Regions from separate parts of the Acidovorax sp. HDW3 genome, predicted to be linked through region 4. Evidence: predicted binding sites of a transcription regulator. Region 4 holds the regulator's gene; each other region holds the start of a gene.
The links. Region 4 encodes FNR, which switches genes on or off when oxygen is low (the NO sensors DNR and NnrR bind a similar motif). Its sites were predicted from a motif close to TTGATNNNNATCAA; they were not measured.
Positions count from the first base shown of each region.

Region 1: a site for FNR is predicted at 3,321-3,334, ahead of G7045_RS07815 (oleate hydratase). Genes of this name have one in related genera too.
Region 2: a site for FNR is predicted at 3,457-3,470, ahead of G7045_RS09980 (PAS domain-containing methyl-accepting chemotaxis protein). Genes of this name have one in related genera too.
Region 3: a site for FNR is predicted at 3,248-3,261, ahead of G7045_RS05450 (type IV pili methyl-accepting chemotaxis transducer N-terminal domain-containing protein). Genes of this name have one in related genera too.

Region 1 is NZ_CP049885.1:1,722,686-1,729,970, forward strand. Features, by position in the region: gene rlmD (23S rRNA (uracil(1939)-C(5))-methyltransferase RlmD) at 1-1,415, opposite strand, end outside; gene G7045_RS07815 (oleate hydratase) at 1,473-3,242, opposite strand; gene G7045_RS07820 (pyrimidine/purine nucleoside phosphorylase) at 3,409-3,726, shown strand; gene argG (argininosuccinate synthase) at 3,796-5,136, shown strand; gene G7045_RS07830 (7-cyano-7-deazaguanine/7-aminomethyl-7-deazaguanine transporter) at 5,259-5,924, opposite strand; gene G7045_RS07835 (LysR family transcriptional regulator) at 6,091-6,984, opposite strand; gene G7045_RS07840 (MBL fold metallo-hydrolase) at 7,090-7,285, shown strand, end outside.
Region 2 is NZ_CP049885.1:2,185,267-2,192,551, forward strand. Features, by position in the region: gene G7045_RS09970 (OPT family oligopeptide transporter) at 1-849, shown strand, start outside; gene queF (NADPH-dependent 7-cyano-7-deazaguanine reductase QueF) at 912-1,763, shown strand; gene G7045_RS09980 (PAS domain-containing methyl-accepting chemotaxis protein) at 1,783-3,342, opposite strand; gene dinB (DNA polymerase IV) at 3,526-4,707, opposite strand; gene pbpC (penicillin-binding protein 1C) at 4,704-6,914, opposite strand; gene G7045_RS09995 (methylglyoxal synthase) at 6,914-7,285, opposite strand, start outside.
Region 3 is NZ_CP049885.1:1,213,245-1,220,529, forward strand. Features, by position in the region: gene G7045_RS05420 (class I SAM-dependent methyltransferase) at 1-99, shown strand, start outside; gene rnhA (ribonuclease HI) at 102-548, shown strand; gene G7045_RS05430 (thioredoxin family protein) at 556-873, opposite strand; gene G7045_RS05435 (GNAT family N-acetyltransferase) at 881-1,411, opposite strand; gene mobA (molybdenum cofactor guanylyltransferase MobA) at 1,408-2,055, opposite strand; gene moaA (GTP 3',8-cyclase MoaA) at 2,052-3,194, opposite strand; gene G7045_RS05450 (type IV pili methyl-accepting chemotaxis transducer N-terminal domain-containing protein) at 3,352-4,182, shown strand; gene G7045_RS05455 (type IV pili methyl-accepting chemotaxis transducer N-terminal domain-containing protein) at 4,372-5,127, shown strand; gene G7045_RS05460 (type IV pili methyl-accepting chemotaxis transducer N-terminal domain-containing protein) at 5,233-6,078, shown strand; gene G7045_RS05465 (SPFH domain-containing protein) at 6,114-7,028, opposite strand; gene G7045_RS05470 (NfeD family protein) at 7,043-7,285, opposite strand, start outside.
Region 4 is NZ_CP049885.1:1,079,629-1,086,913, reverse strand. Features, by position in the region: gene G7045_RS04800 (sulfite exporter TauE/SafE family protein) at 1-460, opposite strand, end outside; gene hemN (oxygen-independent coproporphyrinogen III oxidase) at 535-1,917, opposite strand; gene fnr (fumarate/nitrate reduction transcriptional regulator Fnr) at 2,109-2,834, shown strand; gene G7045_RS04785 (FixH family protein) at 2,870-3,163, opposite strand; gene ccoG (cytochrome c oxidase accessory protein CcoG) at 3,187-4,629, opposite strand; gene ccoP (cytochrome-c oxidase, cbb3-type subunit III) at 4,693-5,607, opposite strand; gene G7045_RS04770 (CcoQ/FixQ family Cbb3-type cytochrome c oxidase assembly chaperone) at 5,632-5,769, opposite strand; gene ccoO (cytochrome-c oxidase, cbb3-type subunit II) at 5,781-6,407, opposite strand; gene ccoN (cytochrome-c oxidase, cbb3-type subunit I) at 6,424-7,285, opposite strand, start outside.

The DNA.
Region 1 (7,285 bases), 640 kb from region 4:
TGCGGAAACATGTTCACCACCCCCGCCTGGGTGCAGCGGTAGCCCGCCTGGTGCACCAGCAGGCCCGCATCGCGCGCCAGCGTCGCCGGGTTGCAGCTGACGTAGACGATGCGCTGCGGCGGCTGCCAGCCCTCGGCACCGGCGGGCAGCGGCGGCGCACCCTCGACCCCCAGGCGCGCCTGGTGCAGCTCGCCCAGGGCCTTGGCCAGGGCAAAAGCGCCTTCGCGCGGGGGATCGACCAGCCATTTGTCGGCCTGGCCGTCGGCCACCAGCATCTCGGGCGTCATCTCGAACAGGTTGCGCGCTACAAAATTAGTAGCTGCTAACGCTTGACCAGACTGCCTTTGAGCCTGATTTTTCGCATAATTTTGGCGCGAACGGGCAACCAGCGTCTCGCTGCCCTCGATGCCCAGCACCTCACGCGCCTGGGTCGCCAGCGGCAGGGTGAAGTTGCCCAGGCCGCAGAACCAGTCGATCACGCGCTCGGTTGTGTGCACGTCCAGCAGGCGCAGCGCACGGCTGACCAGCACGCGGTTGATGTGCGGGTTCACCTGGGTGAAGTCGGTGGGCTTGAACGGCATGGTGATGCCAAAGTCCGGCAGGCCGTAGGCGAGCTGCTCGGCCCCCTCAGCGTCGAGCAGGTGCACGGTATCGGGCCCCTTGGGCTGCAGCCACCACTGCACGCCGTGGGCGGCGGCAAACTCGCGCAGCAACTGCAGGTCGCCCGCGCCCAGGGGTTCGAGGTGGCGCAGCACCAGCGCCGTCACGGTGTCGCCGCAGGCGAGCTCGATCTGCGGACAGGTGTCGCGCGCGGCCATGCGGCCGATGAGCGCGCGCAGCGGCATGAGCATGGCGTCCACGTGCGGCGGCAGGATTTTGCAGGTCTGCATGTCGGCGATGTAGCGGCTCTTGCGCTCGTGAAAGCCGACCAGCACCTCGCCCTTCTTGACGACGTAGCGCACCGACAGGCGGGCGCGGTAGCGGTAGCCCCAGGCCGGGCCTTCAATGGGGCGCAGCACGGTCTCGGCGCGCACCTTGCCCAGGTGCCAGAGGTTGTCTTCGAGCACGCGCTGCTTGATGGCGACCTGGGCGCTTTCGTGCAGGTGCTGCATCTTGCAGCCGCCGCAGGCACCGGCGTGCAAGCCAAAGTGCGGGCAACCCGGGCGCACGCGCTGGCTCGATTCGCGGTGAATGGCCGTCAGCTGGGCCTGCTCCCAGTTGTTTTTCTTGCGCTGCGTCTGGGCGCTGATCCATTCGCCGGGCAGCGCACCGTCGATGAACACCACCTTGCCATCGGGCTTACGTGCCACGCCCTGGGCGTCCATGTCCATGGACACCACCTCCAGCCAGCCCTCGGGCAGGGTTGTTGCGCCATCGGTGGCCAACAGGCATTCATCGTTCTTCAAATCGCTCATAACAAACCAATAAGGGAGGGCCTGCGCCCTCCCCGAGAACCAACACAAAAGCCGGACTCAATCGTCCTGCACGATGCCGTATTCTCGCAGCAAGCCCCCTATTTGCGTCTGATCGAGCTTTTTCATGAGCAGATGGCGCAGGAAATTCGGCCCCGGCAGCTCCATCTCCTTGCCGTCGCGCAGGCGCCCGGTGGCCGCAAGCAGCGTGCGCACGTCGTACGTGGAGTTGAACACCTCGGGCACGCCGCGCTCCACGCCGAGCAGGGTGTAGACCGCCTCCATCGGCGTGCGCACCGAGTATTCGGTGGTGAAGATGCAGTCGCGCTGGCGCGACTCGGCAAACTGGCCGATGAAGGCAAAGTTGACCGCCCCGGCCGGCACCACGTCGGGCCGGTCGCCCGCCTGGCGCGGCATGAAGAACGAGGTCACGTAGGGCATCATCACCGGCACGGTGCGCGCCCCGGTGGCGGCCAGCGCCGCAATATCTTCGGGCGGCACGCCCAGGTGGTAGAGCCATTCCTGCGTGATTTCCTCGCCCGTGCAGTCCTGCATGGGCTTTTGCACGTAGTCACCCAGGCGCTCAGGGAACAGGCCATACACCCAGACAACGATCTGCTCCTTGGGCTGGGCCTTGAAGTGCGGCTGGCGGTTGACGGTCCAGCTCAAGAGCCAGCCCGAGTCCTTGGCCGTGACGATACCGCCCGTCACCACCTTGCCGCTGAAGGGATCGCGCTTGGCGATTTTCTGGATGTACTGCGGGATGCGTGCGTCCAGCGTGGTGACGGTGGCCGACTCCCACTTGGTCTCGGGAATGTGCGCGCCAAACACATCCGGGCGGCCAAAGGCCGGGTCTTTGGCCGCAATGCGCCGCCACAGCTCCCAGGCCGGTGCCGGCCCGGTGTTGAGCTGCGCGGGGGTGTGGTGGTCGCCGCAGTCGGAGTTTTCCGTGAGCGAGCCGATGGTGAGGAACACCAGCTCATCCGGCCCCAGATCAACGCCGCCTGCCACGCCGCCCTCGCGCCAGTGGATGCGCGTGGCCTGCTTGCGCCCGCTCGCCAGGTCAAAGTCCACGTCCAGCACCTCCACGCCGTAGCGAAAGCGCACGCCCTGGCCCTGCAGCCACTGCACCAGCGGCAGCACCAGCGATTCATACTGGTTGTACTTGGTGAACTTGAGGGCGGAAAAATCGGGCAGGCCGCCGATGTGGTGGATGAAGCGGTGCAGGTACAGCTTCATCTCCAGCGCCGAATGCCACTCCTCGAAGGCGAACATGGTGCGCCAGTAGAGCCAGAAATTGCTGGCCAGGAATTCAGCGCCCAGCACCTCGTTGATGCGCTTGTTCTCCACCTCGGCACGGGTTGCCATGAACAGCCAGATGACCTCTTTTTGCGCCTTCTCGCTCAGGGTGAACAGGCCGTCGGTGTGCGCGTCCTGCCCCTGGTTGACGGTGGCGCGCTGCAGCGAATAGTTGGGATCGTCCTTGTTCAGCCAGTAAAACTCGTCGAGCACGCTCGCGCCGGGGATCTCCAGCGAGGGGATGGAGCGGTACAGATCCCACAGGCATTCAAAGTGGTCTTCCATCTCGCGCCCGCCCCGGATGACAAAGCCCTTGCCGGGCTCGTCGCTGCCATCGAGCGCGCCGCCGGGCAGGGCCAGGCGCTCCAAAATCGTGATGCGCTCGCCCGCCATGTGGCCGTCGCGCACCAAAAAAGCCGCCCCGGCCAGCGCCGCCAGGCCCGAACCGACGAACCAGGCCGACTTGTTCTCCACCCCGGCAGGCTTGCGGGGGCGGGCAAAGGCTTCGTAGTTACCGCTGCTGTAGTACATGCACTTTCCTTTCAGAGAACTGACGACTCATGGTAAACCCGTATACCGCTACCGCCATGCGAGAGCGCAGCGCAGTGGCTGACCCAGGTCAAAGGCCGGTGCGGCGCTTTTTCATGCCCGTAAAATCCCCCGTTCTGCTTCACAACCCGCAACCGCCGGCCCGCCCATGACCACTGTTACCCTCGACGCCGTCAGCGTCACCACCCAAGCCAATGTGTACTTTGACGGCAAATGCGTCAGCCACAGCCTGACGCTGGCCGACGGCACGAAGAAATCGGTGGGCGTGATCCTGCCCTCGACCCTGACCTTCAACACCGGCGCCGCCGAGATCATGGAATGCGTCGCTGGCGCCTGCGAATACCGCCTGGCCGGCTGCGAAGACTGGCTGCCCTCGCGCCCGGGCGAACGCTTTAGCATCCCTGCGCACTCACACTTCGACATCCGCGTCACGCAGGCGTACCACTACATCTGCCACTTCGCCTGATTTCAAGGCATTTTGGCCTCCAGCGCTTGCTAATCAAGCGCGAACAGCTATTATTTTGAGAGCAAACCCATGGCAAGCATCCTGCAACACCTCCCCGTCGGCCAGAAGGTCGGCATCGCTTTTTCTGGCGGCCTCGACACCAGCGCCGCGCTGCGCTGGATGAAGAACAAAGGCGCCCTGCCCTACGCCTACACCGCCAACCTGGGCCAGCCCGACGAGGCCGATTACGACGAGATTCCCCGCAAGGCCATGGAATACGGCGCCGAGCAGGCGCGGCTGATCGACTGCCGCACGCAACTGGCGCACGAGGGCATTGCCGCCATCCAGGCCGGGGCGTTTCACATCAGCACCGGCGGCATCACCTACTTCAACACCACACCGCTGGGCCGCGCCGTGACCGGCACCATGCTGGTGGCGGCCATGAAGGAGGACGACGTGCACATCTGGGGCGACGGCTCGACCTTCAAGGGCAACGACATCGAGCGCTTCTACCGCTACGGCCTGCTGACCAACCCCAGCCTGCGCATCTACAAGCCCTGGCTGGACCAGCAGTTCATCGACGAGCTCGGCGGCCGCGCCGAGATGTCGGCCTTCATGACGAAAGAGGGTTTTGGCTACAAGATGAGCGCCGAAAAGGCGTATTCCACCGACAGCAACATGCTGGGCGCGACGCACGAGGCGAAAGACCTCGAATTTCTCAACAGCGGCATCCGCATCGTCAACCCCATCATGGGCGTGGCGTTCTGGAAGCCCGAGGTCGAGGTGCTGGCCGAAGAAGTGTCCATCACCTTCGACGAAGGCCAGCCCGTAGCCATCAACGGCAAAGAGATTGCCGACCCGGTGGAGCTGTTCCTGGAGCTCAACCGCATCGGCGGCCGACACGGCCTGGGCATGAGCGACCAGATCGAGAACCGCATCATCGAGGCCAAGAGCCGTGGCATCTACGAGGCCCCCGGCATGGCGCTCTTGCACATCGCCTACGAGCGCCTGGTCACCGGCATCCACAACGAGGACACCATCGAGCAGTACCGTGTCAATGGCCTCAAACTCGGGCGCCTCTTGTACCAGGGCCGCTGGTTCGACCCGCAGGCCATCATGCTGCGCGAGACCGCCCAGCGCTGGGTGGCACGCGCCGTCACCGGCACCGTCGCGCTGGAGCTGCGCCGGGGCAACGACTATTCGCTGCTCAACACCGAAAGCCCCAACCTGACCTACGCGCCCGAGCGCCTGTCGATGGAAAAGGTGGAAGACGCGCCGTTCTCGCCCCTGGACCGCATCGGCCAGCTGACCATGCGCAACCTCGACATCTCCGACACGCGGGGCAAGCTGGGGGTGTATTCGCGCGCCGGCCTGCTGTCGCTGGGCGGCAATGCGGCGCTGGCGCAGCTCGAAGACGGTAAAAAGCAATAAAAATAGCTGATAGCGCTTATCCATCAAGCGCCATCAGCTATTAAATAAATAGCAAAAACCCGGCAACTGCCTAATACCAATCAGGGTTTAACTGACTGGCATTAGGCAGTTGCCGGGTTTTTTCATGCCGCCCGTGGCTGCGGCAAGCGCCCCATGGAACGCACAATGGCCGCCAGCGCCACACCATAGGCCGGCACGAACAAGAGCAGGCTCACGGCCAGCTTGATGACGTAGTCCACCCAGGCAATCTCCACCCAGTGGGTGGCCATGAAGGGATCGGGGCTGTGCCAGAAGGCAATGGCAAAAAACGCCAGCGTATCGAGCGCCTGGCCAAACACCGACGCCGCCGCCGGCGCCAGCCACCAGGCGCTGCTGCTCTGGCGGATGCGGTCAAACACCTGGATGTCCAGCAACTGCCCCAGCACGTAGGCGGCAAAACTGGCAAAGGCGATGCGAAACACGAAAGTGTTGAATTCGGCCAGCGCCGTCAGGCCCTTGAAGCCGCCCTCGTGGAACAGCACGCCCACCACATACGAGGCCAGCAGCGCCGGCACCATGGCGCGGGTGATGACGCGCCGCGCCGCCGGCTTGCCGATCAGGCGCACCGTCAAATCCGTGGCCAAGAAGATGAAGGGAAAGCTGAACGCCCCCCAGGTGCTGTGAAAACCCCACAGCGTGATGGGCAGCTGCACCAGGTAGTTGCTGGCAATGACGATGGCGATGTGAAACGCCACCAGGAGGGAGAGATAAAACGGCACGCGCGAGGGGCGCGCCAGTGCGGATGGCATGGCAGTCCTTTTTGATGGATGGGGGCGAGGGAACCCATGGAAGAAAACGCGGGCCGCAATTATAGGCGCGCGGGATATGCCACCCGGTAAAGATGCGCCAAATTTGAATCCAATCTGGCTGTAACGCTTGCTGGACAAGCGTGAGCCGCTCTCATTTTTGATGCGCCTACCAGGGCGCACCGGCAAAGCGCTGCACCAAAAAATCCAGCAGCGCGCGCACTGCCGGCGCCAGGTGGCGGCGCGACGGGTAGAGCGCGTACACCGTGAGCTGCGGCGGCGTCCAGCCGGGCAGCAGCGCCTGCAGCGCGCCCGCCTGCAGCAGCGGCCGCACCAGGTAGGTGGGCTGCAGCGCGATGCCGGCGCCGGCCTGCGCCGCCGCCATCAGCACCACGGCGTCGTTGGCGGTGAAGCGTGTGGGCACGCTCACCGCCTGCACGCCGGCCTGGGCGTGGGTGAAGCGCCATTCGCTGCGGCCAAAGTTGGCGTGGCCCAGGCAGCGGTGCGCCGCCAAGTCGGCCGGCTGTGCCGGGCACCCCATGCGCGCCAGGTAGGCGGGCGCGGCCACCAGCACCGATTCGCACCGGGCCAGGGGCCGCGCGATCAGGGCCGGATCGGGGTCGGCGCTGATGCGGATCGCCAGGTCGATGCGCTCGGCCACCAGGTTCACCGAACCATCGCCGACGTGCAAATCCACGTGCAGCTGCGGGTGCAGCGCCAGGAAGTCGCCCAGCGCCGCCGCGAGCTGCGCGTAGCCAAACGACAGGCTGCAGGTCAGCCGCAGCTGCCCGCGCAGCGCGCCATCGGCGGGGGCGGTGGCCTCCTCCACCTCCTGGGCAATGGCCAGCATCTGCAGGCAGCGGCGCAGGCACTGCTCGCCGGCGTCGGTCAGCGTCACACGGCGCGTGGTGCGCTGCAGCAGGCGCGCGCCCAGCCACTGCTCCAGGGCGGCGACGTAGCGCGTGACCATGGCGCGCGACAGGGCCAGGCGCGCGCTGGTGGCGGTGAAGCTGCCGGTCTGCGCCACATCGGCGAAGACGCGCATGGCGGTGAGGCGGTCCATGGTATTTGCGCAAATCAAGAAACAATCAAGCGCATTTTGAGGCGTTTATCTGCATCGTTTCAAGCAATAAAGTCCTGTCCATCGTTTTTCAACCGGATTTTTTTCATGACTTTGCGCACCACCTTGCTCTGCACCACCCTCGCCCTGGCCTTCGGCGCCGCCCACGCCGCCGGGCCGCTGCAGCTGACGGTGTACAACGCCGGCGCCGGCAGCTTCCACGTCAATTCGGTGCTGCTGAGCGGCGAGAAGGAGGCGCTGGTGATCGACACCGGCTTCACGCGCGCCGACGCCTACCGCATCG
Region 2 (7,285 bases), 1.1 Mb from region 4:
CCCATTTCTGGCATCGGCATCATCGCCACCATCCTCATGGGTGTCTCGCTGCTGCTGCTGGGCCAGCTCTTTCCGGCCTTTGCCACCAGCGTGGCGGGCAAGATGGGCGTGGCCCTGGTGCTGTTCATGGTGGCCGTCATCCTGGCCATGGCCGCCATCTCCAACGACAACCTGCAAGACCTCAAAACCGGCTACCTGGTGGGCGCCACGCCCTGGCGCCAGCAGGTGGTGCTGATCATCGGCTGCCTGGTGGGCGCGTTGGTGATTCCGCCGGTGCTCGACCTGCTCTACAACGCCTACGGCTTTGCCGGCGCCCTGCCGCGCGCGGGCATGGACCCCAACCAGGCACTGGCCGCGCCGCAGGCAACGCTGATGCAGCAAATTGCCAACGGCATTTTCAACGGCTCGCTCGACTGGACCATGCTCGGCCTGGGCGTGGCCGTGGGCGTGGCCGCCATCGCTGCCGATCTGCTGCTGCGCCGCAGCGGCGCCGGCGCGCTGCCGCCGCTGGCCGTGGGCCTGGGCATTTACCTGCCGCCCACGATTGGCCTGACGCTGGCCGTGGGCGCCGCCCTGGGCTGGCTGCTGCAGCGCGGCATTCGCGCCCACGCCGCCGACAAGGCCTGGGTGGCCGCCGCCGAAGAACGCGGCCTGCTGCTGGCCTCGGGCCTGATCGTGGGCGAGAGCCTGATGGGCCTGCTGCTGGCCGCCCTCATTGGCTTTAGCGGCAAGGACGCCCCGCTGGCCCTGGTGGGCGAGGGCTTTGCCCCGGCCATGTGGCTGGGCCTGCTGTACTTTGTGGGTTTGTTCCTGTTCTTCTACAAGACCGTGCTGCGCCGTTCAATTTGAATAAAACAAGGCTCCAGCGCTTGCCAGGCAAGCGCTAGCAGCTATCAAAAGTATAGTAAATCATGAGCACCCCCGAACAATCGCAGCTCGGCCGCGCCAGCGAGTACGCCGACCAGTACGACCCCAGCCTGCTCTTTCCCCTGCCGCGTGCGCCCAAGCGCAGCGAGATCGGCATTGGCAGCGCCCTGCCCTTTCTGGGTGCCGACTTGTGGACGGCCTACGAGCTGTCGTGGCTGAACCCGCGCGGCAAGCCGCAGGTGGCGCTGGCGCACATCACCGTGCCGTGCGAGTCGCCCAACATCATCGAGAGCAAGTCCTTCAAGCTCTACCTCAACAGCTTCAACGGCACGCGCTTTGCCGACAGCGAGGCCGTGCGCGAACGCCTGCGCGCCGATCTGGGCGAAGCCGCCTGGCGCGGCGCCAAAGCGGGCAGCGGGGGCGGCGTGGGCGTGCAGCTGGTGCTGCCCGAGCAGTTTGACCAGCAGCCGATCGAGCAACTCTCGGGCCTGCGTCTTGACCGCCTGGATGTGGAATGCACGCACTACCAGCCCGCACCCGAGCTGCTGCAGGCCGACCACAGCCAGGCCCCCGTGACCGAGACGCTGACCAGCGACCTGCTCAAGAGCAACTGCCTGGTAACGGGCCAGCCCGACTGGGGCAGCGTGCAGATCAGCTACACCGGCGCGCCCATAGCCCAGGCGGGGCTGCTGCAGTACATCGTGAGCTTTCGCAACCACAACGAATTTCACGAGCAGTGCGTCGAGCGCATCTTCCACGACCTCTGGCAGCGCTGCCGCCCGCTCAAGCTGGCGGTGTACGCGCGCTACACGCGCCGGGGCGGCCTGGACATCAACCCGCTGCGCAGCAGCCACCCGCAGGCGCTGGCGCGCAACGTGCGCACGGCGCGGCAGTAAGCCGCCCTGCGCGCCAGCCCTACAGGCGAAACACCGCCAGCGTGCGCCCGAGCAGCCCGGCATTGCCGCTCATGGCGCGTGCCGAGCCTGCCGACTCCTCGGCCAGGGCGGCGTTTTGCTGCGTGACTTGATCGAGATCCGTCACCGCCTCATTCACCTGGGCGATGCCCTGCGTCTGCTCATGCGCAGCCACCCCCATCTGGCCCATCAGGGCGTTGACGTGGCTGACCGACTGCACCACCTGCTCAATGGTCTGGCCTGCCGATTGCATCAGCAACGCGCCGCGCGCAATGCTGGCGTTGGAGCCACCGATGAGGGCATGGATCTCCTTGGCCGCCTCCGACGAGCGCTGCGCCAATGCCCGCACCTCACCGGCCACCACGGCAAAGCCCCGGCCCTGCTCCCCGGCACGGGCGGCCTCCACGGCAGCGTTGAGCGCCAAAATATTGGTCTGAAACGCGATGCCCTCAATCGTCGCAATGATCTGGCCCATTTTTGTGCCGGACTGCTCGATCTCGCGCACCACGGCCCCCACCTCGGTCACGGCCTGCCCCCCCTGGCGCGCCAAGGCGGCGCTGTGCTCACTCTCTTGCAGTACCTTGCGCACGGAATCACCCGTCTGGGTCACGGTGCTGGCCAGCTCCTCCATGGCTGCGGCCGTCTCCTGCAGGCTGCTCGCTTGCGATTCAGTACGGGCCGAGAGGTTTTCCGACCCCTGGGCAATATCGGACGAAATACCGCCAAAGGCATTGATTTCAGCGCGCGCATCGCCCACGACCGCACGCATATTGAGCTGCACACGCTGCAAACGCCCCATCACCGGGCCCAAGGGGTGTTTGGGCGGCAGCCCCGGCTCCTGATGGCTCAGCTCACCACTGGCCATGCTGCCCAGGAGCCGTTCGATACGCCGCAGTGGCCGCCCCATGCGCTGGTAGTAGCGCGCCAAAATGGCCCAGGCCAGCAGCACCCACAGCAGCGTCTGCACCGCCAGGGTGCTGCTGTCGTGCCATCCCATCCAGCCCGGCAGCAGCGACACCAGCAGCAGCGGCAGCATCATGCCCCCCAGACGCACCGTGTAACCCACGCGGTGGCGCTTTTCCCAAATATTGCGCCAGCCCTGGTGGCGCACGCCGCCAGCGTGCAAGATAAAAGTCTGGCGCCCGCTATCGCGCTCTTTCTTGATCTCGGCGTACAGGGTCTGGGCCGCTGCCACCTCTTCACGCGTCGGCTTGGTGCGCACCGACAAATAACCACGGGGCTTACCGCCCTCCATGATGGGGGTGACATGGGCATGAACCCAGTAGTGATCGCCGTTCTTACGCCGGTTCTTCACAATGCCCGACCAGCTGCGGCCATGGCCAATCGTTGACCACATGTCTTTGAACGCCTCTGGCGGCATGTCCGGATGGCGAATCAGGTTGTGGGGCTGGCCCATCAACTCATCCATGCTGTAGCCACTGACACGCGCAAACGGCGCATTGCAGTGCGTCATCAGGCCCTTGGTATCGGTGGTGGACATGAGCAACTCATCGTCCGGGAAGGCGTATTCGTTCTGGGTAACAGGCAAGTTCAGACGCATGGCAACCATCAACCTATCCGATGCACCATCCTGGTGCGTTGGCACAAAATAAGCTGCCATGATCCACGGCCCTTGCCCAACGTCAACGCAGCCGCCAGGCGTTCAGCGCCCCGATTGATCCATATCTAGAAAAAAACACTTTCTGTCGCACGTATGCACAGTATTTGCTACGGGTGCATGGCCTCAAAACAACGGCTGCGTATGCCCAGACATTGACCCCCATGGGCTCAGCCCGCCCACGCGCACGCCCAGCAGGCGCAGTGGCTGCTCCAGCGGCACGCGCTTGAGGCACTGGCCGGCAATGCGGCGAATCTGCACCGCATCCTGCGTCGCGCCGTCAATGGTCTGGTCGCGCGTGGCGGTTTTGAAATCGGCGTAGCGCAGCTTGATGCCTATGGTGCGCCCGGCGTAGCCCGCGCGCTGCAGGTCTTGGGCCACGCGCTGGCACAGGTCGGTAAAAATTTCGCCCAGCAGCGCCTTGTCGCGTACGGCGTGCAGGTTGCGCTCAAACGTGGTTTCGCGGCTCATGGAGACGGGCTCGCTCTCGGTCACCACCGCGCGCGCGTCGCGGCCCCAGGCGGCGTCGTGCAGCCAGGCGCCGGTGGCGCGGCCAAAGTGCTGCACCAGCCAGGCTGGCGCGCAGGCGGCCAATTCGCCAATGGTGTGCACGCCCAGCTGCTGCAGCCGGGCGTCGGCCTTGGGGCCTATGCCGTTGATCTTGCGGCACGGCAGCGGCCAGATGCGGCTTTGCAAGTCCTCGGGCTGCACAATGGCGATGCCGTTGGGCTTGTCGAACTCGCTCGCCATCTTGGCCAGCAGCTTGTTCGGCGCCACGCCGATGGAGCAGGTGAGGCCCGTGGCGTCAAAAATACTTTTTTGAATCAGCCGCGCCAGCACCCGCCCACCCTCGCGCTGGCCGCCGGGCACGTCGGTGAAGTCGATGTAGACCTCATCGACGCCCCGGTCCTCCATCTGCGGCGCAATCTCGGTGACGATGGCCTTGAAGCGCTGCGAATAGCGCCGGTACTGGGCAAAGTCCACCGGCAGCAAGATGGCCTGCGGGCACAGGCGCGCCGCCTTCATCAGCCCCATGGCCGAGCCGACGCCAAAGGCGCGCGCCGCATAGGTGGCGGTGGTGATGACGCCGCGCCCGGCGTAACTGGCCAGGCGCGGGAAAGCGTCCAGCGGTATATCGGCCAGCCGCCCCTGCCAGGCCCGGGCCAGGGCATCGTCCTCGTGCCGGCGCCCGCCGCCAATCACCACCGGCAGGCCGGCGAGCTGCGGGTAGCGCAGCAGCTCCACGCTGGCGTAGAAGGCATCCATGTCCAGATGGGCGATGCGCCGGGGCAAGGCGGCAGCGGTCATGGCCGGGCCTTGGCTGCGGCCACGCCCGCACCGCGCACCTCCAGGCGCAGGCTGTCTTGCACCTGGCCGCTGGCGTCGAGCAGCTCGATGTGGTGGCGCCCCGGCCAGGGCAGCCAGGCCCAGCGCGCACCCTGGCCGACGATGCGCCCATCGATGCGCCAGCGCAGGGCGGCGCCGCCGCTGCCCTGGGCCTCGAACCACAGGCGCTGGTGGGCGGGCGGAATGTCGGGGTCGAGCGCAATGATGCTGCCCGCCGTCGGCGCGGCAATGCTGGGTTTGGCATCATTTTTGCCTCTAGCGCTTGCTGGATAAGCGCTACCAGCTATTGAATCAATAGCAAAAACAGCCTGCTCCGTGCCAGCAAGAAACCACTCGCTGCGCGGCGCCTCCAGCGCCATGCCCTGGGCATCGGCGCCAAAGCGCAGCGCCTGCCGCACCACGCCCTGGGGCGGGCGCGGCGCGGCGCTGGGCTCGTGCCGGTGCAAGAACTGCATCAGCGCGGCCCAGATGGGCGCCGCGCCGCTGGTGCCGCTGACGTCGTGCATGGCCGCGCCGCTGGCGTTGCCGACCCAGACGCCGACGGTGTAGCGCGCCGACCAGCCCAGCGCCCAGTTGTCGCGCATGTCCTTGCTGGTGCCGGTTTTCACTGCCGTCCAGAAGCGCGTGGCGAGCACGCTGTCGGTGCCAAAGGTACGCGCGCGCGCCAGCGGGTCGGACAGGATGTCGCCGACGATGAAGGCCGCGCGCGCATCGAGCGCCGGCGTGAACTGTGGCCGCTGCCCGCGCTGCCAGGCCGGCGCACTGGCGCGCCCGCCGTTGGCCAGGGCGCGGTAGGCGTTGGCCAGGTGCAGCAGATCGACCTCGCTGCTGCCCAGCGCCAGGCTGTAGCCGTAGTAGCCGCCCGTCTGCGCCAGCGGCACGCCCAGGGCCTGCAGCTGGGTGGCAAACGCTTCGGGAGTGACCATGACCAGGGTGCGCACCGCCGGCACGTTGAGCGAGGCCGCCAACGCCGTGCGCGCCGAGACCCAGCCCTTGAACTGGCGGTCGTAGTTCTGCGGGATGTACAGGCCGCTGGCGGTGGCGATCTGCGCCGGCGCGTCGTGCAGCAGCGAGGCCGCCGTCAACCGCCGCTCGGCCAGCGCCTGGGCGTACAAGAACGGCTTGAGCGTCGAGCCCGGCTGGCGCCGCGCGAGCACGGCATCGACCTGCGCCGCCTGGCTGAGTGCGCCCGAGGAGCCGACCCAGGCCAGCAACTCGCCGCTGGCGTTGTCAAGAATGACGATGGCGCCATCCTCCACGCCGCGCCCGCGCAGCTCGCGCAGCTGCTGCGCCAGCGTCTGCACGGCAAAGCGCTGCAGCGGCGCGCGCAGGGTGGACGCCAGGCGCGGCGCCAGCGCCTGGCCGGGCGCCAGCGCCGCCTGCGCGCGCGCCAGCTGCTGGCGCGCAAAGTGCGGCGCCACGCCTTCGCTGGCGGCCCAGGCGCGCCGCTGCAGGGCGGCGCTGGCGAACATGTCGAGCGCCAGGCAATCGGGCGCCGGCGTGGGCTGCAGGGCGCGCAGCACGCCACAGGCGCGCTGGGCCACCTGCGCCGCGCGTGCGTTGGGCGCGCGCACCAGGGCGGCGGCCACGGCGGCCTCTTGCGCGTCCAGCCCATGGGCGGCCTTGCCAAACAGGGTGCGCGCCAGGGCCTCGATGCCCACCACCTCGCCCCGAAACGGCACCAGGTTCAGGTACGCCTCCAGGATTTGGTCTTTGCGCCACTGGCGTTCGAGCTGCTGCGCCGCCAGCGCCTGGCCCACTTTCTGCACCGCCGAGCGCCCGCCGCTGCCCCGGCGCAAATCCTCATCGAGCAAACCGGCCAGCTGCATGGTGATGGTGGAGGCGCCGCGCGTGCGCTGGTGCCACAACCGCCCCCAGGCCGCCGCCGACACGGCCGTCCAATCCACGCCGCTGTGGGCGTAAAAGCGCTGGTCTTCACTCAGCAGCAGCGCCTGGCGCAGCGCCGGCGAGACATCGGCCAGCGCCTGCCAGGTGCCCCGGCGCACGCTGGCATCCACGCGCAGGCGCTGCAGCACCTCGCCCTCGCGCGAGAGCAGCTCGACCTCTGACGGGCGGTAGTCGGCGCGCACCTGCTCAAAGCTGGGCAGGGCCCAGGCCGGCAGCGCCGCGCAGGCCCAGACGAGAGTCGCCGCCCACCCGCAGCGCATCACGCCCCCGGCGTGCGCAGGCGCACCGCCGCACACCAGCGCTGCGCCACGGCGGGCGTGGTGGTGCACACCGCATCGTGCTGGCGCGAGGCCACGGCGCGTTCGAGCAGCTGGATGTCGGCCTCGTGCTGGCGCGCCACGTGCGGGTCCTCGAAAAAAATCACGCGCTGGCAGCGCCGCTGCAGCACCAGGTCGGCGATCTGCGCGTCGCCCCCCAGCGGGCCGCTGTGAAACGGCTGCACCCAGTAGCGGTCCGGCGGCCAGCCCCGGCCCCAGGCGAGGTCGTTCAGGCGCTGGCCGGTGGTACCGGTGGCGACGCGGCGCGCAAAGCGCGAGAGCACGTCGAAATGGCGGTCGGCAAAGGCCAGCAT
Region 3 (7,285 bases), 130 kb from region 4:
GCCTGGCGCCAGCGCCGGCGGCGCCTGGCGGCGACCGCTGCCCTGGCGCGCCGGGGCAAGGCGCCGCTGGCGGGCCAGCGTTTTCATCACAAGGATTGAGTTTGAACGAAGTTGAGATCTATACCGACGGGGCCTGCAAAGGCAATCCGGGGCCCGGTGGCTGGGGCGTGCTGCTGCGCGCCGGCAGCGTTGAAAAAGAGCTGTGGGGCGGGGCCCTGGACACGACCAACAACCGCATGGAGATGCAGGCCGTGATCGAGGCCCTCTCGGCCTTGAAGCGCCCCTGCGCCGTTACGCTGTACCTGGACAGCCAATACGTGCGCAAGGGCATCACCGAATGGATCCATGGCTGGAAAGCCAAGGGCTGGCGCACGGCGAGCAAGGAGCCGGTGAAGAACGTCGAGCTTTGGCAGCAGCTCGATCACCTCGTCAGCCAGGCGGGGCACCGCATTGAGTGGCGCTGGGTCAAGGGCCATGCGGGCAACCCGGGCAATGAGCGCGCCGACCAGCTTGCCAACCGGGGCGTGGAGCAGGCGCTGGGGCGCTGACGCAGTGCTACGCCCGTAGCGCCTGCTGCAATACCGCCAGGTCTTGCGGGCGCACTACGCGGGCCACCTCCTGGCCGGCGCGCAGCACGATCAGCGTCGGCCAGAGCTTGACGCCAAAGCTGCGCCCCAGGCGCTGTCCCTTGCCGTCTTCGACCTTGATGTGCTCGATCTGCGGGTGCGAAGCCAGGGCGGCTGCGATCAGCGGTTGTGCGCCTTGGCAGTGGCCGCACCAGGGGGCACCGAATTCGAGCAAGCTGGTGCCGGGCAGGGCGTCGATGGCCTCGCGCGTCGGGGCCTGGGGCAGGTGCTGGGCTTGGTAAGGCATGGCAAATCTACGTCCGTGGATGCAGGGGGCGGTTCATGTGCAGGGCATCGTACGCCTGCCCGGCGACGATGAGTGCACGCGGCTGCAATCCCCAGGCGACGAAGCCCAGGCTTTCGTACAGGCGCACCACGTGGGTGTTGCTGGCGGTCACGGTCAGGGTCAGCTGTTCCAGGCCCGGCACCCGCACCGCCACCATCAGCATGTGCTGCAGCAAGCTGCGGCCCAGCCCTTGGCGCTGGGCGCTGGGGGTTACGCACATGCCGACCAGTTGCGCGCTGTGGCGTTGTTGGGCTGGCAGGGCGCGTTCGCAGCCCAGGCAACCCACCAGGGTGTGGCGGGCATCGAAGGCGCCCAGAAAAAACGTGCCTGATAACGGCGAGCCAAAGCGTGGCGCGTAGGCCTGGGCTGGCTGCAAGCGGGCGCTGGCGTAGTTGGCGGCAAAGGCTTCAGGGGCGCAGCGCAGGGCTTCGTCGCGCAGGCGTTTGTAGGCTGGTGCGTCGGCTGCGCCCAGGGGGCGAATACGTGCCGTCGTGCTCATGGTGATGGCTGCTGCAGCGCCTGCAGCTCGGCCAGGGTATTGGCGTTGGCAAAGGCGTGTGGTGCGTCGCCGGGCTGGTTAAAGGGGGCCAGGGCGCAGCCAGCTTGCGCCGCCCAGGCGCCAATCTGGCGTCCACCCGCATCGGTATAGCGCTGCAGGCTGGGCAGCAGACTGCGTTGCAACAGGCAAAACACCGGCTGGCGGCGCAATGGGCTGGGCGCCGTGGTTTGTCCTGGGCTGTGTTCAGGGGCGCAGGCCATGGCCAAGGGGACTTGCGCGCTCTGGGCGGCAGCGAGCAGGCGCTGTGCCAGGTCGAGGGGAAAAAGCGGGCTGTCGCAGGGCACGGTCAGCAGCCAGGGCGTGTGGCAGTGCGCCAGCCCGGTGAGAAAGCCCGCCAGGGGGCCGGCGTAGCCCTCCAGGGAGTCGGTCAGCACGGGGGCGGCGTAGGGCGCGGCCAGGGCCTGGTACTGCTCCAGGTGGCGGTTGGCGCTGATGAGCAGCGGCCCGACCTGCGGCGCCAGGCGCACCAGCGCGTGCTGCGCCAGCGGCTGGCCGTGCAGCAGCTGCAGGCCCTTGTCCACCCCCCCCATGCGGCTGCCCTGGCCGCCAGCGAGCAGCAGGCCGGTGATGTCGTGCGGCTTCATCCGCCGATGTAGCTCATCTCGATGCGCCGTGCCTGGCCGTCGCTGGTGTCGGCCGGCAGGCTGGCGCGCAGCTCCGAGTAGCGGTCGCTGCGGCCTTGCCAGATGTGGGCGATGGCGGTGCTCAGCTGCGCGTCGCTGGCGGTGCTGCGCAGCAGGCTGCGCAGATCCCAGCCCTGGCTGGCGAACAGGCACAGGTAGAGCCGGCCTTCCATCGACAGGCGGGCGCGGTTGCAGGCGCCGCAAAAGGCTTCGGTCACGCTGCTGATGACGCCGATTTCGCCCAGCGCCGGGTCGTGTCGGCCCTGGGCGTCGGCCCAGCCCCAGCGCTTGGCGGTTTCTCCGGGTGCCTGGGCGGCCAACGGCACCAGTGGCAGCGCGGCCTGCAGGCGGGCGATGACTTCGGTCGATGGCACGACCTGATCCATGCGCCAGCCGTTGGTGGCGCCGACGTCCATGTATTCGATGAAACGCAGCGTGATGCCGCTGCCACGAAAATGCTGCGCCATGCGCACGATCTCGTGGTCGTTGGTGCCGCGCTTGACCACCATATTGACCTTGATGCGCTGCAGTCCGGCGGCTTGGGCGGCGTCGATGCCGGCGAGCACCTCGGCGACCGGAAAATCGACATCGTTCATGCGCCGAAAAATGGCGTCGTCCAGGCTGTCGAGGCTGATGGTGACGCGGTCGAGCCCCGCTGCCTTGAGCACGGATGCCTTGCGCGCCAGTAGCGAACCATTGGTGGTGAGGGTGAGCTCGGGTTTGCGCCCTTCGGTGGTGTGCAGCTGTGCCAGCTGTGCTACCAATTTTTCCAGACCTTTGCGCAGCAGCGGCTCGCCGCCGGTGAGGCGAATTTTTTGCACCCCGTGCTGCAGAAACAGTTGCGCCAAGCGGGTGATTTCTTCAAAACTGAGCAGTGCGCTGTGCGGTAGGTAGCGGTACTGGGTATCGAACACCTCCTTGGGCATACAGTAGCTGCAGCGAAAGTTGCAGCGGTCTGTGACGCTGATGCGCAGATCGCGCAGGGGGCGTTGCCAGTGGTCGGTGAGTTCACCCGACGCTGGCTCCAGGGCCCCCAGGGGCAAGGGGGGCACCAGCGCCAGGGCGCGCTGGTCCACAAGAGGAATGACACGTTCAGCCATGGCTGAAATTGTGCCCCATGGCTTGGGTAGGGGGATGGGTGCTTTGCGTGCGTTTGATGTTGGTCAAGGCTTGGCGTGGATTGGGCGTTGGTTGACATATTGTGGTCGCCATAATTTGTACTGTCCGCGCCCTTGCGCGCCTACTCTTTTGATCGCCATGGCATCTTCTGCTTTGCTCCCTCTGTCTTCTTCGTCTGCCAGCCGCCGCCAGGCACTGCGTGCTGCTGCGGCCCTGGGCTTGATGGCGGTGTTGCCGCTGTCGGCGCAGGCGCGGCTGGCGCTGTCTTCGGCTATCAACCGCACGGCGCGCAACCGGGCGTTGTCGCAGCGCATTGCCAAGGCCTACGCCCAGCTGTTGCTGGGCGTTTTCCCGGATCGCGCCCGGGAGATCATCAATACTGCACGCCAGTTGGTGCGTGCCGGCTTTGATGAAATGGCGCAGCAGGAATGGCCGGCAGACGTGGCCAAGCTGCTCGCCGAGCTGCGCACGCAGTCCGATCGGCTCGATGCCCTGATCGTTCAGGCGCCCACCAAGGACAGCGTGGTGCAGGTGGCGGTGCAGGCCGATCGGATGCTCGACGCCGCCAATGCCGCCACCTTGGCGCTGGAGAAGCTGTCCCAGGCGGGCACGGCCAAGTTGGTCAACCTCGCTGGGCGCGAGCGCATGTTGTCGCAGCGCCTGGCCAAGAACTACAACCTGCAGGCGGTGCACCCGGACAGCAAAGCGGTGCGCGACATCCTGGCGTCCGATGCGCTCGAATTCAAGCGGGGGCTCGATGAACTCGGAAAAACGCCAATTTCCACCCCGGCGATTCGTACCCAGCTGGAGCTGGCCCAGGGGCAGTGGGTGTTTTTTGATGCCGCCTTGCAGCGTCAGGCTGACGCACGCGGCCTGGAGGCGGTGGCCACCACCAGCGAGCGTTTGCTCGAAGTCACCAATCGTCTGACGGATCTGTACGAGCTGGCACTCAAAGAAGTCTTGGGGTAATTGGTAACAGATTGGCAATTCCTGTGTGCGCATAGGTTTTTGGGATTTGTGTCATTGAAATGACAGGATAATTAGGGTTTACACCATTGCGTGTTTTCTCTTATTGTTGTTATGAAATCGATGGATTCCCTGTTTTCCTTTGGCTCAGTACAGGCTGGCCGCCGTCAGGCATTGCGCGCAGGTGCAGCCTTGACCCTGTTGGCGGCCCTGCCCCTGGCGGCGCAGGCACGCTTGGCGATCGCCACCGCCATCAACCGCACGGCACGCAATCGTGCGCTGTCGCAGCGCATTGCCAAGGCCTATGCCCAGCTGCAGCTGGGGGTACTGCCTGACCGCGCGCGTGATGTGCTCACCACGGCCCGTCAGCTGGTGCGCAATGGTTTCAAGGAAATGGGGCAGCACGAATGGCCCGCTGATATTGGCAAGCTGTTGGCGCAGTTGCACACCGAGGCCGACAAGCTCGACAGCCTGGTGACCCAGGCGCCGACCAAGGACGGGGTGCTGCAGGTTTCGGCCCAGGCCGACCGGATGCTCGATGCCGCCAACACCGCCACCCTGGCGCTGGAAAAACTGGCCCAGGCCGGCACAGCCAAGCTGGTGAACGAGGCGGGCCACCAGCGCTGGCTGTCGCAGCGTCTGGCCAAGAACTACAACCTGCGGGCCATCAGCCCCGAGGACAAGGCGCTGCGCGAACAGCTGCAGGCCGATGCGCAGGCGTTTCGCCATGGCATGGACATGCTGGCCAAGGCGCCGATTTCCACCCCGGCGATTCGTACCCAGCTGGAGCTGGCGCAGGGCCAGTGGATGTTCTTTGATGCCGCCTTGCAGCGCCCGTCTGATACACGCGGCCTCGAAGCCGTGGCCACGACCAGCGAGCGCTTGATCGAAGTCACCAACCAGCTCACCGATTTGTACGAAGTGGCTCTTAAGGAAGTGCTCGGTTGAGCCCTTTCGTTTGAAACGGTTGTCTACAAACTGTTGCAAGGAGGCGTGGGCAGGAGTTGATCGGCGTCAGAGTGGGGTTGGTAAGTGGTTTCCACAATCGCGCCCATGTCCGATACCTCCAGCTCCTTGCCTTTTTCTGCATCTTGCGCCTTGCGCTGGCCGCGCCGTCGTGCAGCGCTGCGCCTTTTGGTGGCCACCGTAGGGGCTGCGGCCTTGCCCCTGTCGGCCCAGGTGCGCCCGGCCTTGCTCACGGCCATCAACCGCACGGCCAGCCTGCGCGCCTTGGCACAGCGCCAGGCCAAGTTGTACGCACAGCATTTTTTGAGTGTGCAGTCGCCCAAAGCGCAAGAGCTGCAGGCTTACACGCGCCAGCAAATTCAAGCCGTGTTTGCGGATGTGTTGCCCCATCCCTGGCCGGCTGAGGTGGTGCAGGCGCTGGAGCAGGCACGCAGCCAATGCACGCAGCTCGATGCCTTGCTGGTGCGCGTGCCCACCAAGGAGTTGGTGGCGCAGGTATCGGCGCAGGCAGACAAGGCTTTGGAGGCGGCCCAGCAGGCTACGCTGGCGCTGGAGAAGCAGGCGCCGGCACCTACGGCGCGTCTGGTCAGTCTGGCAGGGCGCTTGCGTTGGTTGTCGCAGCGTCTGGCCAAAAACTACTATCTGTTGGCCACGGGCATGGATGCCAAGCTGCTGCGCGAGCAGATGGCGCAAGATGCGGTCGAGTTTCGGCAAACGCTCGAAAGCCTGCAAAAAGCCCCGGTGGCGACGCCGGCGATTCGTTCGCAGTTGGAGCTGGCGCAGGGGCAATGGGTGTTTTTTGACGCTGCCCTGCAGCGCCCGGTTGATGGCCGGGGGCTCGACGCCATGAGCACTGCCAGCGAGCGGATGCTGGAGGTGATGCAGCAGCTCGCTGGCGCTTATGAGGCAGCTCTCAAGGAAATTTTGGGCTAAAAGGCCCGCAGCCCTTGCTGAATCAGCGTGAGCTGCTATTGTTTTTGTGTTCCCTGCACCATCTTCATGGCCGAGGCAATCAGGGCGGAGACTTCCCCCATGTTGCTGGGCACGATGAGGGTGGTCTGGGCATCCTTGGCGACGCGGCCATAGGCGTCCACGGCTTTTTCTGCCACCTTGAGCTGCACTGCCTGGGCGCCGCCGGGGCGTTCAATGGCGCCAGCGACGCGCTCGATGGCGCGGGCGCTGGCTTCGGCCACGGCCAGGATGGCGGCCGCCTCGCCCTGCGCGCGGTTGATGGCGGCTTGTTTTTCCCCTTCGGATTTGGCAATGAAGGACTGGCGCTCGCCTTCGGCAAGGTTGATCTGCTCTTGTCGGCGGCCTTCGGAGGCGGCAATCAGCGCGCGCTTTTCACGCTCGGCGGTGATTTGCGCCTGCATGGCGCGCAGGATGTCGGCTGGCGGCGTCAAATCCTTGATTTCGTAGCGCAGCACCTTCACGCCCCAGTTGAGCGCCGCCTCGTCGATGGCGGTCACTACTTGGGCGTTGATCATGTCGCGCTCCTCGAAGGTGCGGTCGAGTTCGAGCTTGCCGATGACGCTGCGCAGCGAAGTTTGTGCCAGTTGGGTGATGGCCATGATGTAGTTGGAGGAGCCGTAGCTGGCGCGCATCGGGTCGGTGACCTGGAAGTACAGGATGCCATCGACCTGCAGCTGGGTGTTGTCCTTGGTGATGCAGACCTGGCTGGGCACGTCCAGTGGCACTTCTTTGAGGCTGTGGCGGTAGGCGATCTGATCGACGAAGGGAATGAGGTAATTCAAACCTGGCCCCAGCGTACCAGCGTACTTACCCAGGCGTTCTTTGACCCAGGCGTGCTGCTGCGGCACGATTTTGATCGAGCGCACGATGAACAGGGCGGCGATAACGAACAGGACGATGGCGACTTCCATGGCTGTACTCCTTTTTAGATTTTTTCCACCACCAGGCGGTTGCCCAGCAGTTCAACGACGCGGTGTGCTCCCGGGCTGGGGCTGCTGCCGGGGCGGGACAGGGCTGTCCATTGGGCGCCTCGGTATTTGACCTGGGCTGTGCCGTCGGGCTGCCAGGTGTCGATGTGCAGTGTCTCACCAATGTCGAGGTTGACGCTGCGGTCCGCGCGCACGGAGGGCGCTCCGGGTGGTGGGCGCCGGCGCAGGTAGGCCAGGGT
Region 4 (7,285 bases):
AAGCCCCTTGCAGCGGCCCATTGCTCAATGCCGCCACCAGCAGGGCCGAATACAACAGGCCACAAGGCATGAACGCCCACCCACTGCCCGCCAACCACACTCCCCCAGGACGCCCCAACAGCGGCTGCACGCGCCGCCACAGCCCCCGCCCGGCATTTTCAAGCCAGGCTGGCTGGCGTGCCTGTGCCATCATCAAAACACCCCAGGCCAACATGGCCACGTGGCTCAAGCCCCACAGGGGGCGCAAAGCCCCGGTTTGCTGCGTTAGCCAGGCCAGGCTGGCCATAGCCCACGCGGCCAAGGCTCCGGCCAGGGAATAGCCAAACAGGCGACCGGTATGAAACAGCACCGCCCGGCGCCAGCGCTGCGCCCGCTGCTGCGGCAGCCACTGCAAGGTCTGCTGCTCTGGCGCCGGTGCATTGCCCGTCGTGATGACGGCATGACAGGGCGCAGCACACATCGCCAGACAATGCGGCCCGCCAGCGAGCCCCATGAGCAGCGCCGTTCCGATGAAAGCCAGGCCCTGCACAGTTCTCAAATGATGCGCGAGAAACGGGCGCGGTTGCGGTCCGCCTGCAGGTAACGGTCAAACACCATGGCCACACCGCGCACAAAGAACCAGCCCAGGGCTGTGACCTTGACGCCATCGTCGTTGACCTCGACCAGGCCCTGACCCTGCATTTCGCGCAGCTGCTCCAGCTCGATGGCAAAGTAGCTGCGCGAGTCAATCAGCCAGGCCGAATCCATCGGCTCAAACAACAATTCGCCCTGACACATCAGCGCCATGATGACGGTGCGGCGCACCAAGTCGTCACGCGAGAGAGCCAGGCCACGCACCACGGGCAGGCGACCCTGGTCGATGAAATCGTAGTATTCCTCCAGCGTCTTGGCATTTTGGCTGTAGGTGGCGCCCACCTTGCCAATGGCGGAGACACCCAGAGCGATCAAATCGCAATCAGGCTGGGTGCTGTAGCCCTGGAAGTTGCGGTGCAGGCGGCCCTGGCGCTTGGCAACAGCCAGCGCGTCTTCAGGTAAGGCAAAGTGATCCATGCCCACATAGACATAGCCTGCATCCATAAAGGCGGCGAGCGAACGCGCCAGCATGTTGACCTTGGCCGAGGCCGGCGGCAGCTCGGTGTTAATGATGCGCCGCTGCGCCTTGAAACGCTCGGGCAGGTGGGCATAGGCATAAAGCGCAATCCGATCCGGGCGCAGCTGCGCCACCTGAGCCAGGGTGCGGTCAAACGATTCGGGCGTCTGGCGCGGCAGGCCGTAGATCAGATCGACGTTGACCGAGTCAAAACCAATCTGACGCGCCGCCGCCACCAGCTCGAACACCTGCTCAGCCGGCTGGATGCGGTGCACGGCTTTTTGTACCTCAGGGTCAAAATCCTGTACGCCAAAGCTCAGGCGGTTGAAGCCCAGTTCAGCCAGCAGACCCAGGCGCTCGGGCGTGACGGTGCGTGGATCGACCTCGATCGAATACTCGCCCCCAGGCACAAAGGTGAAGCTGCGCCGCAGCATGCCCATGAGCTCGCGCAGCCCCTCGTCCGAAAGGAAAGTGGGCGTTCCACCACCAAAGTGCAACTGGCTGACATGCTGGCCGACACCGCAATGGGCAGTGTGCAAATCGACCTCACGCGCCAAGTAGCGCAGGTAAACATCGGCACGATCGTGGTGCTTGGTGATGATTTTGTTGCAGGCGCAGTAGTAGCACAGCGATTCACAGAACGGAATGTGCACATAGAGCGACAACGGCAGCGCCTTGGCGGCTGTGCCCAACTTGCGCTGCTGCAGAGCCAGGGCATATTCCTCCTGGCCAAACGCTTCAACAAAACGGTCTGCGGTAGGGTAAGAGGTGTACCTTGGCCCGGAGACATCAAAGCGCTGCAGCAGTTCGGGGGTAATAACGGTCATAAGGGTTTCCTTGCATGCCAGGGTAATATGCCTTACCCTTGACTGCTTCATCTTGACTTCTATCAATTTAACAGGTGACTGTCGCATCTGCGACAATTTGATGTTCGTCAGCTATTTGATGACATCCGACAATGCCCTGCATTGCCAGCCTAGCGACACCCGGGGCGGCTCACACTGCCTCTTTTGCCGACATGAATTTGCAATCCACCATCAAAGTTGCCTGTTCCAACTGTAATTTGCGCGAACTGTGCATGCCCGTGGGGCTGAACGAACAGCAGCTGCAGCGTATCGATGACGTTGTGGCAACGCGGCGCAAGATCAAGCGTGGCAGCACCTTGTTTCGCAACGGCGAGTCGTTCACCTCGCTCTACGCCATTCGCACCGGCTTTTTCAAGACCTGCGTGGCAACGGAGGATGGGCGCGACCAGGTGACCGGCTTTCAAATGGCGGGCGAAATCATCGGTCTCGACGGCATCGTCAACGACCACCATACCTGCGATGCCGTGGCCCTGGAGGATGCCGAGGTCTGCGTCATGCCGTTTGACCGCATCGAGGAGCTCTCGCGCGAGGTCACGGCACTGCAAAGCCACGTGCACAAGATCATGAGCCGCGAAATCGTGCGCGAGCACGGCGTGATGCTGCTGCTGGGCAGTATGCGCGCCGAAGAGCGCCTGGCCGCCTTCTTGCTCAACCTGGTGCAGCGCTTGCACGCCCGGGGGTTTTCGCAGTCTGAACTGGTACTGCGCATGACGCGTGAAGAAATCGGTAGCTACCTCGGGCTCAAGCTCGAAACCGTGAGCCGCACCTTCTCCAAATTCGTCGAAGAGGGCATCGTCGAAGTCAAACAGCGCCACGTGAAAATCCTCAGCACCGATGCCCTCAAGCGCTTGGTGAACAACCAGCAAGCCTGCCAATAAAAACTACTGGTAGCACGCGCTTCTCGCCCCCTCCTTTAACGTCCAACGGCATCCTCTGCCGGCGTAGCGGCGTGGTTACGTCCCTGCATCGCCGGCGTCAAGCCCTTTTCTCCTTGTGAAGCCAGCGTTTTGTTGATCTCCAGCCCCTGGCGGTAGTAGTCCTCAGAAATCACCGGATCGGGCTGGCGCACGGCCAGCCACAGGGTGACGAAACCAGCGACGATGACCACGGCAGGGCCGGCAATCAGCATCCACACATGGCCATATTTCCACCATGGCTGGGCCGGCGGTACCGAGAGGGCAGCGGCGGGGCTGTGGGTTGTACTCATAACAGCTCTTATCCTTTAAAAAATCAACGTGGTACCAGGAAAACTGCTTTTTCCTGCACCTGTACATGGGCCGCATCCAAGGCTTCAACCTTGAAATAAATAGTGTGCGATCCTGGCGCTGCCGAACCGTACGGAATTTGCAAGCGTGTAGCCACCCAGCGTGACTGCGCCGGCTCGACCTCGACCTCGGGTTCAGACGCCACCTCCAGGCCATCGAGCCCAACCGCAGAGATACGATAGCGGTGCATTTGCTCAGTAGCATTCATGACCTGCAGGCTGAAACTGTTTTCCAGCTTGCCGCCGGCCACCAAGCGCGAGAGCGAAGCACGATCGCGCACCACATCCACCTTCAGAGGCACGCGCATTGCCAGGCTAGCAATCATGGCCGCGCTAATGACCAACAACACCCCAGAATAAATCAGCACACGTGGACGCAGTACGCGACGCAGCATCTGGCGCCCGCTCCACCCCTTGGCAACGCCGTTTTGCGTGGTGTAACGGATGAGGCCCTGGGGATACTCCATTTTGTCCATTACCGTATTGCAGGCATCAACGCACAAACCGCAGCCAATGCAGTCGTACTGCAGGCCATCGCGGATATCAATGCCCGTAGGGCATACCTGCACGCACAACGAGCAATCAATGCAGTCACCCAGGCCGTCGGCCTTGTAATCGGCAGTTTTTTTGCGCGGAGCACGCGGTTCACCACGCGCCGGGTCGTAGCTCACGACCATGGTGTCGTTATCGAACATGGCGCTTTGAAAGCGCGCATAGGGGCACATGTATTTGCACACCTGCTCGCGCAAGAAGCCGGCGTTGCCGTAGGTCATGAAACCATAGAAGCCGACCCAGAAGATCTGCCAACCGCCCTGCAAGGCCAGCAGTTCCCCTCCCAGCTCACGGATCGGCACGAAATAGCCGACGAAGGTGAACCCGGTCCAGAGCGAAACGGCGATCCAGAGAAACTGTTTGAGTGATTTTTTCCAGACTTTCTCGAACGTCCAGCCGTTGTTGTCCAAGCGCATCCGGGCACTGCGGTCGCCTTCAACCTTGTGCTCGATCCACATGAAAATTTCGGTGTACACGGTTTGCGGGCAGGCAAAACCGCACCACAGTCGCCCGGCGACGGCGGTGAACAAGAACAAGGCCAGTGCCGAAATGATGAGCAGCGCCGTCAGGTAGATGAAGTCCTGCGGGTACAGCACCAAGCCAAAAAGGTAAAAGCGCTTGGCCTCCAGATCAAAGAGCACGCTTTGGCGCTGCCCCCACTGCAGCCAGGGCAGGCCATAGAAAACCAGTTGTGTGAGAAACACCATCACCCAGCGCCAGCGGGCAAACACACCGCTGATGGAGCGTGGGTACACCTTTTTATGGGCTTCGTAGAAAGACGCGAAGCCCCCTTCTTTGGGTGCTTCGGCGGGGGCAATAGGAATAACTTTGCGGGGCTTGCCAGCAGGCGAGGTCATGGACTGTGGAAAGGAATCTAGAAGAAAACAAAAAGGCGGCGCCTGGAGAGCGCCGCCTTGTTTTTACCGCGCTTGTGCCGGCTTGTTCGACAGGCCCCAAACGTAGGCCGTCAGGACGTTGATCTGCGCATCGGTCAGGCGACCTTGCTGCGCCGGCATCTGGTTGGTGACGCCTTTGTTGATCCGTTCGATGATAGCGTTTTCGCCCCAACCGTGCAGCCAAATGTCATCGGTCAGATTGGGGGCGCCCAACGCCTGGTTACCCTTGCCGTCCATACCGTGACAGGCAGCGCAGGCACCGAACTTTTCCTTGCCCAGCGAAGCGCGCAACGAGTCATTCGGGCTACCAGAAAGGCTGAGCACATAGTTCGCAAGGTTGCGCACATCTTCAGGCGAACCCACCGCAGCAGCCATGGGCGGCATAACGCCCACACGACCCTGGGCAATGGTTTCGTGAATTTTGTCGGACGTACCGCCGTGGAGCCAATCAACGTCGATCAGGTTCGGGAAACCCTTGCCGCCGCGTGCATCGGAACCGTGGCACTGCGAGCAGTTATTCATGAACAAACGTTCACCAATGGCCATGGCCTGGGCATCACCGGCCATGTCTTCGGGCTTCATGTTGGAAAAGCGCGCGTACATCGGCTCCAGATCCTTGGCAGCCTTTGCTACCTCGGCCTCATACTGACCCTTGGTGGACCAGCCGAGCTGGCCGGCGAACTTGCCCAGGCCAGGATAGATCGCCAGGTAGCCCAGTCCAAAGACGGCGGTGATGACGAACATCCACATCCACCAGCGCGGCATGGGGTTGTTCATCTCCATCAAATCTTCGTCCCAGACGTGGCCAGTGGTGTTGTCCGCTGCCGATTCGACCTTCTTACGCGCTGTCAGCCACAGCAGCAGCAGACAGCCGAAGATACCCAGCAGGGTGAACGCGGTCACATAAAACGACCAGAAATTACTCGTGAAATCACTCATGGGTTTTTCTCATTGCTGTGGTAGTCAATCCTGCAGGAAGGGCAGCTGTGCTGCCTCATCAAAGCGGGCCTGATTGCGGCGCGCGTACGCCCAGACACCAATGCCGATAAAAAGGGCAAAGGACAACAGGGTTACAACGATACGCATGGTGTTGACATCCATGGAGGCCTCCTTTATTTAAGCGCCAGACCCATGGCCTGCAGGTAGGCCACCACGGCATCTTGCTCCGTCTTGTCCTTGACTTCAGCCGAACTGGCAGCGATTTCTTCGTCGGTATAAGGCACACCAACCTTACGCAGAGCACGCATGTGCGCCGGCAGGCTGTCGGCATCGACCATGTTTTTCTCCAGCCAGGGGTAGGCGGGCATGTTCGACTCAGGTACGACGTCACGCGGATTGTTCAGGTGGATGCGGTGCCATTCATCGCTGTACTTGCCGCCCACGCGGTGCAGATCCGGGCCGGTGCGCTTAGAGCCCCACTGGAAGGGGTGGTCGTACACGAACTCACCAGCGACCGAGTAGTGGCCGTAGCGCAGCGTCTCGGCACGGAAAGGGCGAATCATCTGCGAGTGGCAGTTGTAGCAACCTTCGCGCAGATAGATGTCACGTCCAGCCAGCTGCAGTGCGGTGTAAGGCTTCAAGCCCTGCACCGGCTCGGTGGTGGATTTTTGGAAGAACAGGGGCACGATTTCGGTCAGACCCCCAATGGCCACCACCAGCACGATCAGCACGATCATGAGGAAGTTGCTGGTTTCGACCTTCTCGTGGGTAAAGCCGGTGGAATTGTTGTTTTGGGACATGAAATCCTCCTCAGTCTCAGGCGTGGGCCGGCTTGACGGCCGGGATGGCGACATTCACCGAGCGGCCGGAAATGGCAGTCATCCAGGTGTTCCAGGCCATGATGCACATACCGCCGAGGAACAGCAGACCACCTAGCACACGGATCACGTAGAAGGGATAGGTGGCCTTGACGCTTTCCACAAAGGTATAGGTCAGGGTGCCATCGGGGTTGATGGCGCGCCACATCAGGCCCTGCATCACACCAGCGATCCACATCGCAGCGATGTACAGCACGATGCCGATGGTGGCCAGCCAGAAGTGCAGTTCGATGGCCTTGATGGAGTGCATCTTTTCACGGCCAAACAGGCGCGGGATCAGGTAGTAGAGCGAACCCATGGTGATCAAGCCCACCCAGCCCAGGGCACCAGAGTGCACATGGCCCACGGTCCAGTCGGTGTAGTGCGACAGGGCGTTGACGGTCTTAATGGACATCATCGGACCCTCGAACGTGGACATGCCGTAGAACGACAGCGACACGATCAGGAAACGCAGGATGGGGTCGTCGCGCAGTTTGTGCCAGGCGCCCGACAGGGTCATGATGCCGTTGATCATGCCGCCCCAGGACGGTGCCAGCAGGATGAGCGAGAACACCATGCCCACCGATTGCGTCCAGTCCGGCAGCGCGGTGTAGTGCAGGTGGTGCGGGCCGGCCCACATGTAAGTGAAGATCAGGGCCCAGAAGTGCACGATCGACAGGCGATACGAATACACCGGACGACCCGCCTGCTTGGGGATGAAGTAATACATCATGCCCAGGAAGCCAGCGGTGAGGAAGAAACCCACGGCGTTGTGGCCATACCACCACTGCACCATGGCATCTTGCACACCGGCGTAGGCC